Regions from separate parts of the Jeotgalibacillus haloalkalitolerans genome, predicted to be linked through region 2. Evidence: predicted binding sites of a transcription regulator. Region 2 holds the regulator's gene; the other holds the start of a gene.
The links. Region 2 encodes NrdR, which represses ribonucleotide reductase genes. Its sites were predicted from a motif close to AACACNATATATNGTGTT; they were not measured.

Region 1 (6,232 bases), 260 kb from region 2:
GAATTATTGCATTGATCGAAGCAAGCGCAAATGGAACACAGCACCTGAATTTCTCAAGTGAAAGATATGATGTACTACCTGAAGAAGATGAAAAAGTACAGCAGGAACAAAAATCTTCCAAGCTCGAAATGGTATTCGGTATCGCCGCAATTGGTGTTCTATCCTTCTTGTTCGGGAAATTTGTCTTTACTTTAATTCCTGTTTTCCTTGCAGAACTTTTTCGTTTTGCTGTACCGGGGGATGTTGGACAGGTCATGCTTGAGAGTGTATTCAAAGTGATTTTGCTGCTGGCATACATTTACTTTATATCACTGACCCCTTTGATTAAAAGAGTGTTTCAATATCACGGGGCTGAGCATAAAGTAATCAACGCTTATGAGAACAACTTACCGTTAACTGTGGAAAATGTGCAGTCCCAATCAAGACTTCATTACCGCTGTGGTTCAAGTTTTATTTTGTTCACTGTTATTGTCGGGATGTTTGTTTATTTGCTGGTACCGACTGAACCTTTAACCGCACGGATCTTAAACCGGATTGCGCTGATACCTGTTGTACTTGGTATTTCCTTTGAGGTACTTCAGATCACTAACAAGGTTCGTGATATCCCTGTATTGAAATTCCTTGGTTACCCGGGGCTCTGGCTTCAGTTACTGACAACAAAAGAACCGAAAGATGACCAGGTCGAAGTAGCGATCGCTTCATTCAATAAGATGCTTGAAATGGAAGAAGAGGCTGAAAAAGGTTTAAAAAAAGCTGCACTTGTCTAAACTAATAAAAAGGTTTGCTGCGGGAGGTGGCTGCATTGAATGTTAAAAATATCGTTTTCTATGCCGTTATTGGTCTTGGAGCGCTTGGATTAATATCAATGATTTTATTTGAACCCGGTTCACTGCTCAGAACGATCCTGACTTACGCACTGCTCGCCGCTGCGATTTATGGTATTTACCGCTTTGTGATTTCACGCAGAGGCAATAGTCAGGAAAACAATGCATATAAGAAAGCTGTCCGTCAGTCTAAAAAGAAATATCAGCCTGCTAAACAGGCAAAATCTTCAAAGGTCAGAAAGATTCAGCCCGCTCAAAGAAAACCGGCCAAAAAAGCCAGTGCAGCCAGATTGAATGGGCCGAAGCTGACTGTGATTGAAGGCAAAAAAGGTAAAAAGAAAAAGCGCATGACACTTTAAGCACCTGAGCAATCAGGTGTTTTTATTTTTAACAACAATTTAGGCCCGGACATTGTCCGGGCCTAAATCAATACATTACAATCCGCATTTCAACTGTGCGTTACAGTTTGTACATGTGTTACAGCCGCCGATCTCCTTAACTGTTCCTTTACGGCAGACAGGGCATGTATTCCCTATTTCTGAACCGATTGTGACGTTTGTTGAGCGCAGATCCTGAATCGTATCAATCAACACAACATTCTGCTTTTCTCTCGGCTTTTCTTCTTTGTTTTCCTCAGCCTTTAATGTCAGCACCTGGCTGTCACGGCTTCCGTCAACATATACTGTTCCGCCTTTTGCTCCACCACGGTACAGTCTCTCATATACGCTTTCAACCTGTTCAACTGAATAGCCTTTTGGCGCATTTACAGTTTTGGAAATTGAACTGTCAATCCATCTCTGAATGACACACTGGGTATCAGCATGTGCTTCAGGTGCAAGCTCCATTGCTGTTACGAAGAATGAAGGCAGCTCATCTTCTTCAGTTTTATTATTCAATTCAAGATATTCTTTAACAATATCCGCTTTTACTTCAATAAATTTACCAAGGCGGCCACTTCTGTAATATGTGTAAGAGAAGTAAGGTTCAAGACCGGTTGCAACACCAACCATTGTACCCGTACTGCCTGTTGGCGCGACAGTCAGTAAGTGTGAATTACGGATGCCGCTTTCAAGAATCGCCTGTCTTACATGTTCAGGCATTTTTTTCATATAGCCTGAATGAATAAATGCTTCTCTCAGACGCTTCGTCTCTTCCTCTGTTTCACCTTCAAGGAACGGGAATGAACCACGCTCTTTTGACAGTTCAACTGACGTTTCATAAGCAGTTACTGCGATTGTTTCAAATATTTGATCTACTAATTGATTTCCCTCTTCTGAACCGTATTCTTTTTCACAATAAATCAGAAGATCTGCAAGACCCATTACACCAAGACCTACACGACGCTCCCCAAGCGCCTGTTTCTTATTCTCTTCAAGAAAATAAGGTGTAGCATCAATGACGTTGTCCTGCATTCTTACACCTGTTGCAACTGTTTCTCTCAGCTTGTCAAAACGCACTGTTTTGTTTTTCTTATCTGCAAACTCTGCAAGGTTAACAGCAGCAAGGTTACAGACGGAAAATGGTGCAAGTGGTTGTTCTCCACACGGATTTGTAGCTACAACCTGCTGGCCGTATGCTTTTGCATTTGTCATGTCGTTCGCATTATCAATAAAGAAAATGCCTGGCTCTGCAGAATAAGTTGCACAGATATTGATCAGGTTCCAAAGCTCTTTTGCCTTGATTGTGCGATATGTTCTGACTTTATTGCCCTGTGCTTCCCACTTCCGCACATCCCCGATTTCATGCCACTCTGAATTATAACGGGCCATTTCTTCTTTAGAGTACGCTTCTACATGCGGGAATCTCAGTGCATAGTCCTGATCCTCATCCACAGCTTTCATAAAGTCATCCGTCAGACAGACAGAAATATTTGCACCAGTCAGGAATTCCGGGTTGTGAACGGAGTAGTTACCGCCTTCTGCAAGTTTCTGCTTCGCGTCATCAATAATTTCCTGATTAAATCCACCATAGCCTTCAATACTTTCGTAGTTGACTATGCTTTGGTACATCGCAGCTTCCTGCTCAGTCAGCGGCGTGAACTTAAGCTTTTCCTGTGCAATTTTCTTAATAAAGTCGTCGTTTGTTGTTTCAAGCAGGAATCTCAAAATTCTTGGATTCTGCATTTTAGAAATAATAAATTCAATAATATCGGGGTGCCAATCTGAGAGCATAATCATTTGTGCACCACGTCTTGAACCACCCTGTTCAACAAGATGAGTCAGCTTTGCAATATCATCAAGCCATGATACAGAACCTGATGATTTACCATTTACACCTCTTGCAAGCGTATTTCTTGGTCTCAGTGTAGAACCGTTTGTTCCAACGCCGCCGCCGCGGCTCATGATCTCCATGACCTGCTTACGGTGATCTGATATACCTTCTCTTGAGTCCTGTATAAACGGCATTACGTAACAGTTGAAGAACGTCACATCCGTTTTTGCACCTGCTCCGTATAATACGCGGCCGGCCGGTACAAATCGCATACTTGAAAGTTCCTGATAAAATTTTTCAGTCCATTCTTTCTGCAAATCAGCTGTTTTTTCGACAGATGCAAGGCCTGTGGCATTTCTGCGTGCAATCTGCTCATAGTAAACTTCAAGCGGCTTTTCGATGACATCAAGTGATCTCACAACAATGCCTGATTCAATTTCTTTTGGTGTATCCAGTGAATTTTTGAACTCATCTTCCACCTGTACTGAAGCGACACCTTTTTCCCAGTCAATTTCTTTGATAAAGCCAAGACCGCGTGCCGGAAATTTGGGATCTTCCCTGATCGTCAATACGACAAAATCCCCTTCACTTAATGTTTTCTTTTCAGTGTCCTTGAACGCATAACGGTCGAGCATAACAAGCCTTGATACACCTTTATGCGTCAAAGTCATGTCTTCTGTGATCGGATGAACCACCTCGAACGACTGAATGTCCTCATTTAGTTTTTCTTTATTTAATGCTGGCGCTGAAGCTGATACCTGGGCCACTTCCATTTCCCCTTTCGACATATATCTTTAATAAACAGCACGTTAAGAACTTAACTACTGTATGTATTACCAATAATATAAACCCTCAAACCAAAAAACACAACATATTGTGTTCGGGTTTTTTAAACCCATACAATATATAGTTTTTTGTGTCAATTACAAAATCTTTGTCAAATCCAATAAACAGAGAAAAACAGACAAATGGTTAGAGAATTTAAGAAAACATATTGGAAATTTGTCATTTTGAAATGATTTCATACTTGTTCTTTTTCATCAAGTAATGTCCATGAACTTGTCAAAAACTGCTCACAAAACTGATAATTTTCTTTGAACTTATGAGAGCCGGCTACTATAATAAAGAATAGTGTGAGATAGAAAGGGGTTAAAAACTTGGAGTCATTATATGTACTGATCATTGTGCTTGCTGCAATCATTCTTTATTCAGTTTTCACTTACTTCAGACAGAAAAAAATTCTGAAGACATTAACTGAAGAAGAATTCAAGGCAGGTTACCGTAAAGCACAGCTGATCGATGTCCGTGAGCAGAAAGAATATGACGGGGGTCATATTTTAGGAGCAAGAAATATTCCATTGTCACAATTGAAAATGCGACTTGGCGAAATCCGCGCTGATAAGCCGGTTTATATTTACTGCCAGAATGGAATGAGAAGCGGCCGTGCAGCACAGCTGTTACACAAAAAAGGCGTAAAAGACCTTTATCAGCTGCAGGGTGGATTTAAAAAGTGGACAGGTAAAATTAAGCGTAAATAAGCATACAGTGTTTACTCGAAAAGAGAAAGGCCTCCTGATCAGATCAGGAGGCTCTTCTTATTTTAAACTTCTACCGGTTCTTTTTTCATATATCTGAGAACCGGCTTACGTGCTGCCTGTGTCTCATCAAGACGGCTGATTACAGTCGTATGCGGTGCTTCCTGAACAATTTCAGGGTTTTCTTCCGCTTCTTTTGCAATCTGGATCATGGCTTCAATAAATGAATCAAGTGTTTCTTTTGATTCAGTTTCAGTCGGCTCAATCATCATACATTCCTCAACGTTAATCGGGAAATAGATAGTTGGCGGATGGAACCCGAAGTCAAGCAGTCTCTTTGCAATATCCAGCGTACGGACACCAAGCTTTTTCTGACGCTTTCCACTGATAACGAATTCGTGCTTACAATGTCTGTCATAAGGCAGATCAAAATACTCAGCCAGTCTTCTCATCATATAGTTTGCATTAATGACCGCATTTTCACTTACTGCCTTTAACCCATCAGGACCCATCGTTCTGATATACGTATATGCACGTACGTTGATGCCGAAGTTACCGTAGTAAGGTTTTACACGGCCGATTGAATCCGGGCGGTTATAGTCAAATGTATAGCCTTCTTCAGTTTTAACAAGGACAGGCTTTGGCAGGTATGGAATCAAATCCTTTTTCACGCCAACCGGACCTGAGCCTGGACCACCACCGCCGTGAGGACCGGTGAATGTTTTATGAAGATTTAAGTGAACAACATCAAAGCCCATATCTCCAGGACGTGCTTTAGCAAGAACAGCATTCAGGTTTGCACCATCATAATACAGCTTTCCGCCGGCATCATGAATGATAGAAGCCATTTCAAGAATATCTTCTTCGAAAAGACCGAGTGTATTCGGATTCGTCAGCATCAGTGCAGCTGTCTGATCATCCACTACCCTCTTTAAGTCTTCAAGGTCAACAAGACCGTTTTCATTTGACTTAACTGTGACCGTTTCAAAGCCTGCAACTGTCGCAGAAGCCGGATTCGTCCCGTGTGCAGAGTCCGGTACAATGACTTTTGTACGGTTAAAATCACCATTTGCCTCGTGGAAAGCTCTGATCATCATCAGGCCGGTCCACTCTCCGTGTGCACCTGCAGCAGGCTGAAGTGTCACTTCATCCATACCGGTAATCTCTACAAGATGCTCCTGCAGGTCATACATCATTTCCATTGCGCCCTGTACTGTACTTTCATCCTGAAGCGGGTGAATATGGGCAAACCCTGCATAACGCGCAACCGCTTCATTTACTTTCGGGTTATATTTCATTGTACAGCTGCCAAGCGGGTAAAATCCTGAATCTACACCGTGATTACGCTTAGACAGTGCTGTATAATGACGCATAATATCAAGTTCTGATACTTCCGGCAGCTCAGGTGCTTCCTTTCGCGCAAAACCCTCAGGCAGCAGTCCCTCAATGTTTGATTCCGGCACATCAAGCTCAGGCAGGCTGTAACCGATTCTTCCTTCACGTGACAATTCAAAAATTAGCGGCTGGTTTTCATTACGCATATTGTTTCAGCTCCTCTGCCAATTGATCAATTTCTTCTTTAGTTCTCTGTTCCGTCACTGCAATGAGCATCTGATTCTGACGGTTGTCAAAGTCTCTTCCAAGATCATATCCGCCAATGAT
Region 2 (6,232 bases):
GAAATTAAGCTTGTAAGTGACAGGGATCCTGCGAACCTGCCGTGGGCTTCTATGAACATTGATATTGTCATCGAAGCGACAGGTAAATTTAATGCGCGCGATAAAGCGGCACTTCATCTGGATGCAGGTGCGAAAAAGGTCGTACTCACAGCACCTGGTAAACAGGAAGATGTAATGATTGTAATGGGCGTTAACGAAAAGGACCTGAATGTCCATGAGCATGACGTGATTTCAAATGCTTCATGTACAACAAACTGCCTGGCACCGGTTGCTAAAATTCTTGATCAGGAATTTGGCATTGAAAATGGATTAATGACAACTGTGCACGCATATACAAATGACCAGAAAAACATTGATAACCCGCATAAAGACCTGCGCAGAGCACGTTCATGCGGACAATCAATTATTCCAACTTCAACAGGTGCTGCCAAAGCGTTAGGTAAAGTTTTGCCTAACCTTCAGGGTAAACTGCACGGTATGGCACTTCGTGTACCAACGCCAAACGTATCACTTGTGGACCTTGTTGTTGATGTGAAACGGGAAGTAACAGTTGAAGAAGTAAATAATGCCTTCAGAAGAGCGGCAGAAAACGAAATGAACGGAATTGTGTCATACACTACAGAACCACTTGTATCAATCGACTTTAATACAAACCCGAACTCAGCAATCGTTGACGGCCTTTCTACAATGGTCATGGGTGCAACAAAAGTTAAAGTACTTGCATGGTACGACAATGAGTGGGGTTACTCATGCCGTGTTGTAGATCTTGTTCAGCACCTTGCAAAACAGATGGAACAATCACAGAGAGAAGTAACTGCTTCATAATTCAAAGACGTAAATACATTATGAGACCAGGACATTATGTCTTGGTCTTTTTAAATCGTTGCACTACACTTCAGGCGGACGCTTTCCGGACGGAGGTTGCTGAGCCTCCTCGGCGAGAGCGCCTGCGGGGTCTCAGCTTCCCTCTAATCGTCCCGGAGTCGCCGCCTTACGCTCAGTTACACACTAGGAAATTCTCTATAAAGTTGGGAGACAGAGTAATAAAGCACTGTTGTTTTAACTTCTTTAAATTTGCAATTAGGGTGACCGGAGCAGAAGGCGGCGGAAAGGGACAGGTCAGACCATACGGCGAAGCCGGAGGGGCTCACCGCCCGGCCTTAATAACAAAGCAGAAATATCTCTAAATAAAAACAAATCATTGCAAAATCATTCAAAAAACCTTATACTGATTTTCGTGATCTTATTCCGGTTCACACAACATAACTTCTGCTTAAAGGGTTAGGACCTCATTGGACTAACTTTCCCCCGTGGCAGTAGGGTCTGATTAACCGGGTAAGTTCAAATTTTCAGTAAGGGGGAACGATCAATGGAAACAATGGGTCGTCATGTAATAGCGGAATTATGGGGCTGTGACTTTGAAAAGTTGAACAGCATGGAATTAATTGAACAAACATTCGTAGATGCTGCACTGAAATCAGGTGCTGAAGTTAGAGAAGTTGCATTTCATAAATTTGCGCCGCAGGGTGTAAGTGGAGTCGTGATCATTTCAGAATCACACTTAACGATTCACAGCTTCCCTGAACACGGCTATGCGAGTATAGATGTATACACATGTGGAGATCTTGATCCAAATGTTGCGGCGAATCATATCGCTGAATCACTTGGTGCTGAGACTCGTGAAACGATTGAAGTGCCGCGTGGTATGGGACCTGTTAAAGTACCACAATCAACTGTTCACGCAGGTTAATATGACAAAAGAGGTGCATTTTCGCATCTCTTTTTTTATTTTCTATGTAATCTGATAAACTAAAGGTATAGACACTTGAGGAGGAATCACGTTGGCCAAGTTAAAAGGAGTTTTTAAAAGGTTCAGCCAGGAATGTGAAACGGCAGATAAGCATCAGGAAAAAGAGCTTGAAACAAGATATTATAAAGTATCATTCGACAAAGTATATGATGAAGTGAAAAGATATTTTTCGGGTGACGGGTATGAAATCTCATCAGAATCAAAAGATCATGGGGAAATTATGATCACCCGCACTAAGAGTCCTAAAATGTTTTTAATTGCAACCGTTGTCAGTACAAGACCGATGCATACAGCACTCGATTTGAAAGCGTCTACTGACCAGATGGTTGTCGGCGGAGCTTACCCGAAATTAAAAGAAGAAATTGCAACGTGCTATCAGGCACTTGCAAAAGAAATGAGGGAGGCTGAAAAGTAAGAGGAATCCTTGTGATTTCGGCTTTTTTTCAGTATCATTAGAGGAAATAGATTCGATGTGGAGCTGGTGAAATGAAATGTCCATCCTGCCATGAAAACGCAACAAGAGTGATCGATTCCAGACAAGTCGATGATGGAAAGTCGATCCGGCGAAGAAGAGAATGTGAAGATTGTCAGTATCGCTTTACAACCTTTGAAAAAGTTGAAGAGATTCCGCTGATTGTGGTAAAAAGAGACGGAATCCGCGAACAGTTCAGCAGAGACAAAATTCTGCGGGGCTTGATTAAAGCTTGTGAAAAGCGGCCTGTCCCATTTGAGAAGCTTGAACAGATTGCATCTGATATTGAAAGAGAGCTTCGCAGTCAGGGGATTTCAGAAATTCCTTCAGTCGATATTGGAGAAATGGTGATGGATAGACTTTCATCAGTAGATGAGGTTGCTTATGTAAGATTTGCGTCTGTTTACCGGGAATTTAAAGACTTAAATGTTTTCATAGAGGAAATGAAAGAACTGTTGAATAAAGAAAGAAAATAGAGAGCAGTCAGCTGCTCTTTTTTTGTAGATTTGGAAAGATGAAAGGTCTGAGTTTATGACGAGTTTATGGAAAGAAATACAGCCCTCAGATGAATATAAAGTTCAGCTGAATGGACAGTTAAGTGAACATGACAGAGAGCTGGTGTCATTTTTGTACCAGCCTCTTCTTGGAGCAGATGCGATCAGCCTTTATCACTTATTATGGCTTGAAGTTGAGCGCTATCAGCTGGAGGGAGAGCCGCGCACACATAAAACGTTAATGGATCTTATGTCAGTGCCGCTTGAACGTATTTTTCAGGCAAGAATCAGACTTGAAGGAATGGGTCTGCTGAAAACTTATCTGAAGACAGGTGACAAAAAATCATATGCTTATCAGGTTCAGCCGCCACTCAGTGCCAAGGCATTTTTTGAGGATCCGATGCTCAGCGTTTTTTTATACAGGCAGATTGGTGCAAGCCAGTTCCAGAGACTGAAAAAAAGGTTTACGGTTTCATATGATAACCTTCAGTCATATGAGGAAGTTACCCGCTCATTTCAGGACGTTTTTTACTCAGATGCAAATATTGCTCCTCATATGCCGGAGAAAGTGGAGGATGGCAAATCACTCACTTTTAAGGGTGAAAGCAGAGGGGTGGCTGCTGATTTTAAGGCGTTTGATTTCCATGCGCTATATGCAGGGTTATCAGAAGCAATGGTGCCCAGAAAAACACTGACTTATGATGTGAAGCAGCTGATTGTCAAACTGTCACTGCTATACGGATTATCGGAGCAGGAAATGAAAAGTCCAATCCTCTCTTCAGTAACAGAGGAAGATAAGATTGATACTGCCGCCCTGAGGAAAGCATGCCGTGATTCTTTCCAGCTCAAAACCAATTCAGCGTTACCTGCTTTAAAGCATTTTGCTGAACAGACGCAGGCGGCTCAAAAGCTCCCTGATTCAGAAGATCAGACACTTCAGTATCTGAAAAAGAGCTCACCTGTACAGGTGCTGATTGATGCCTCAAAAGGTGTCAAGCCTTCAAATGCAGAGCTTGAGCTGATCGATCATCTGATCCATGAAAAAAAGCTGCCTGATGAAGTGATCAATGTGTTAATTCAGTTTGTTCTTCTGCGGACAAACATGAAGCTGACAAAAGGCTTTACAGAGCAGATTGCTTCACAATGGGTAAGGATCGGCATTAAAACAGCTGAAGAAGCGATGGCTGAAGCGAAGAAAGAACATAAGAATTATTTGACGTGGAAAAAGTCGGGCGGAAGCAAGTCTTCAAGAAAAGAAAAAACGATACGGAAAGAAAAGCTTCCTGACTGGTTTACCTCTGCAGATGATACAGAGGAAGCAGAGGACCCTGAATTTCTTAAGGAACGTGAACGATATTTAAAAGAACGTGAATTGAAAAAGCGCAAGGCAGGTGAAGAGTAATGGATCCGATCAACCGGACAATCAGGCGTATTTCGGGGTCAAACGATTTTCAACGAAGATATGAAATGATGAAAAAAGAAATTGCGGCAAATGCTGAAATACAAAACTTTCTGCAAGCGAACGCTCAGCTATTGGCACCAAATGCCGCTGATCAGGGCATGATCAAATTATATGAATTTATGACCCGTTCAAGAAAATGTGCAGACTGTCCAAGCCTGGCAGAATGTAAAAACACGATGAAAGGCTATGAACCGAAGCTGATCATTCAAAATGGCTATATCGATATGCAATATGCCCCGTGCCCAAGACAGATCGCAGCACAGGAGCAGCGCAATACTGAAAAGCTGGTGCAGAGTATGTATGTCCCGAAGGATGTCTTAAATGCAACTTTTGATCAGGTTGATGTTGATAACCCGACAAGAATGAAAGCTTTGCAAATGGCTGAAGACATTGTCAGTCAGCTTGTCTCAGATCCTGAGCATTATAAAGGTCTATACTTATACGGTAAATTTGGTGTTGGGAAAAGCTACTTGCTGGGGGCAATCGCCAACGAGCTGAAAAAACAGAATAAAGCAAGTTTTATTCTTTATTTCCCGGAATTTCTGAAGGAAATGAAACAGTCCCTTGGAGATCAGTCATTCGCAGGAAAAGTGGATGCGGTGAAAAAATCATCGATTCTGATGCTGGACGATATTGGAGCAGAATCGCTTTCAAGCTGGGCGCGTGACGAGGTGCTTGGTACCATTCTGCAGTACCGGATGGCAGAAGGCCTTCCAACTTTTTTCAGTTCAAATTTCGATTATAACGGACTTGAACACCACCTGACCTATTCACAGCGTGGTGAGGAAGAACCGATCAAAGCTGCAAGAATTATGGAGAGAATTAAGTTTTTATCAATCCCTGTTGAGATGAAGGGGAAGAATAAGCGGAATGCTTAACGGAATTCTGTGCGTTGAGATTGTTGCTTACAATATACTAAAGTCATTAATGTATTAAGCACAGCGTGACTCGAAGTGGAAGGCGGTGACTCCGGGACGATTAGCGGGACAGCTGAGATCCCGCAGGCGAAGCCTGGCCCGGCGACCGCCGTCCGGAAAGCATCCGCCTGAAACGGAGAGTCGGCGTCTGAGTTTCAAAATTTAACTTGCTTTTATACCAAACCTACTCTAAAATGACTCTTATCAAAACAATTTATAATTAAAGGCACTGACAGGGACACGAATCATTTGAAGCTGATTACAAGAGAGAGAGGACACCGGCTGAAATCCTCTTATGAAGCAGAATGTATTTACCACCCTTGAGCCGTACGAGTGAACATTGCAGTAATTTGTACCGGATGCAGCCCGTTAGCTGAACCAGAGATTCTGGACGTTTGTTCAGAAAGAAGGGTGGAACCGCGGGTTATCATAACTCCGTCCCTTTACCAGGGATGGGGTTTTTTGTATGCAAAATTTTAAATAAGGGAGTGTACAACATGGAAGAACAAATTAAAGTAACTTTTCCTGATGGAAACAGCAAGGAGTATCCAAAAGGGATCACAGTTGAAAAAATCGCATCATCTATTTCTTCAGGACTCAAAAAGAAAGCTGTTGCCGGTAAAGTAAACGGTCAGCTGCTGGACCTTCGTACACCGCTTGAGCAGGATGCAGAAGTTGCCATTCTGACACCGGATGACGAAGAATCACTTGAAGTTATGCGACACAGTGCAGCCCATCTGATGGCACAGGCAGTAAAACGTCTGTATCCAGATGCAAAATTCGGTGTAGGTCCTGTGATTGAAGGTGGATTCTACTATGATATAGACACTGAATCATCAATCTCCACTGAAGATCTTCCGCGAATCGAAAAGGAAATGAAAAAAATTACTGGTGATAATATTAACGTGGAACGCGAAGTTGTCAGCCGCGGGGAAGCAGTCAGCCGTTTTAAAGAGATCAATGACCCATACAAGCTTGAGCTGATCGATGCAATTCCTTCAGAGGAAGACGTGACAATTTATAAGCAGGGAGAATTCTTTGACCTTTGCCGCGGGATTCACGTTCCGTCAACAAAGC

Region 1: the regulator NrdR is predicted to act here: its motif matches at 3,899-3,916, upstream of UFB30_RS07835 (vitamin B12-dependent ribonucleotide reductase).

What each region holds. Positions count from the first base shown of each region.
Region 1 is NZ_JAXQNN010000002.1:572,715-578,946, forward strand. It holds gene UFB30_RS07825 (DUF1385 domain-containing protein) at 1-767, shown strand, start outside; gene UFB30_RS07830 (SA1362 family protein) at 803-1,183, shown strand; gene UFB30_RS07835 (vitamin B12-dependent ribonucleotide reductase) at 1,259-3,802, opposite strand; gene UFB30_RS07840 (rhodanese-like domain-containing protein) at 4,193-4,573, shown strand; gene gcvPB (aminomethyl-transferring glycine dehydrogenase subunit GcvPB) at 4,636-6,111, opposite strand; gene gcvPA (aminomethyl-transferring glycine dehydrogenase subunit GcvPA) at 6,104-6,232, opposite strand, start outside.
Region 2 is NZ_JAXQNN010000002.1:832,912-839,143, reverse strand. It holds gene UFB30_RS09310 (glyceraldehyde-3-phosphate dehydrogenase) at 1-825, shown strand, start outside; gene speD (adenosylmethionine decarboxylase) at 1,370-1,750, shown strand; gene UFB30_RS09300 (hypothetical protein) at 1,842-2,225, shown strand; gene nrdR (transcriptional regulator NrdR) at 2,297-2,758, shown strand; gene UFB30_RS09290 (replication initiation and membrane attachment family protein) at 2,814-4,178, shown strand; gene dnaI (primosomal protein DnaI) at 4,178-5,116, shown strand; T-box leader at 5,376-5,601, shown strand; gene thrS (threonine--tRNA ligase) at 5,653-6,232, shown strand, end outside.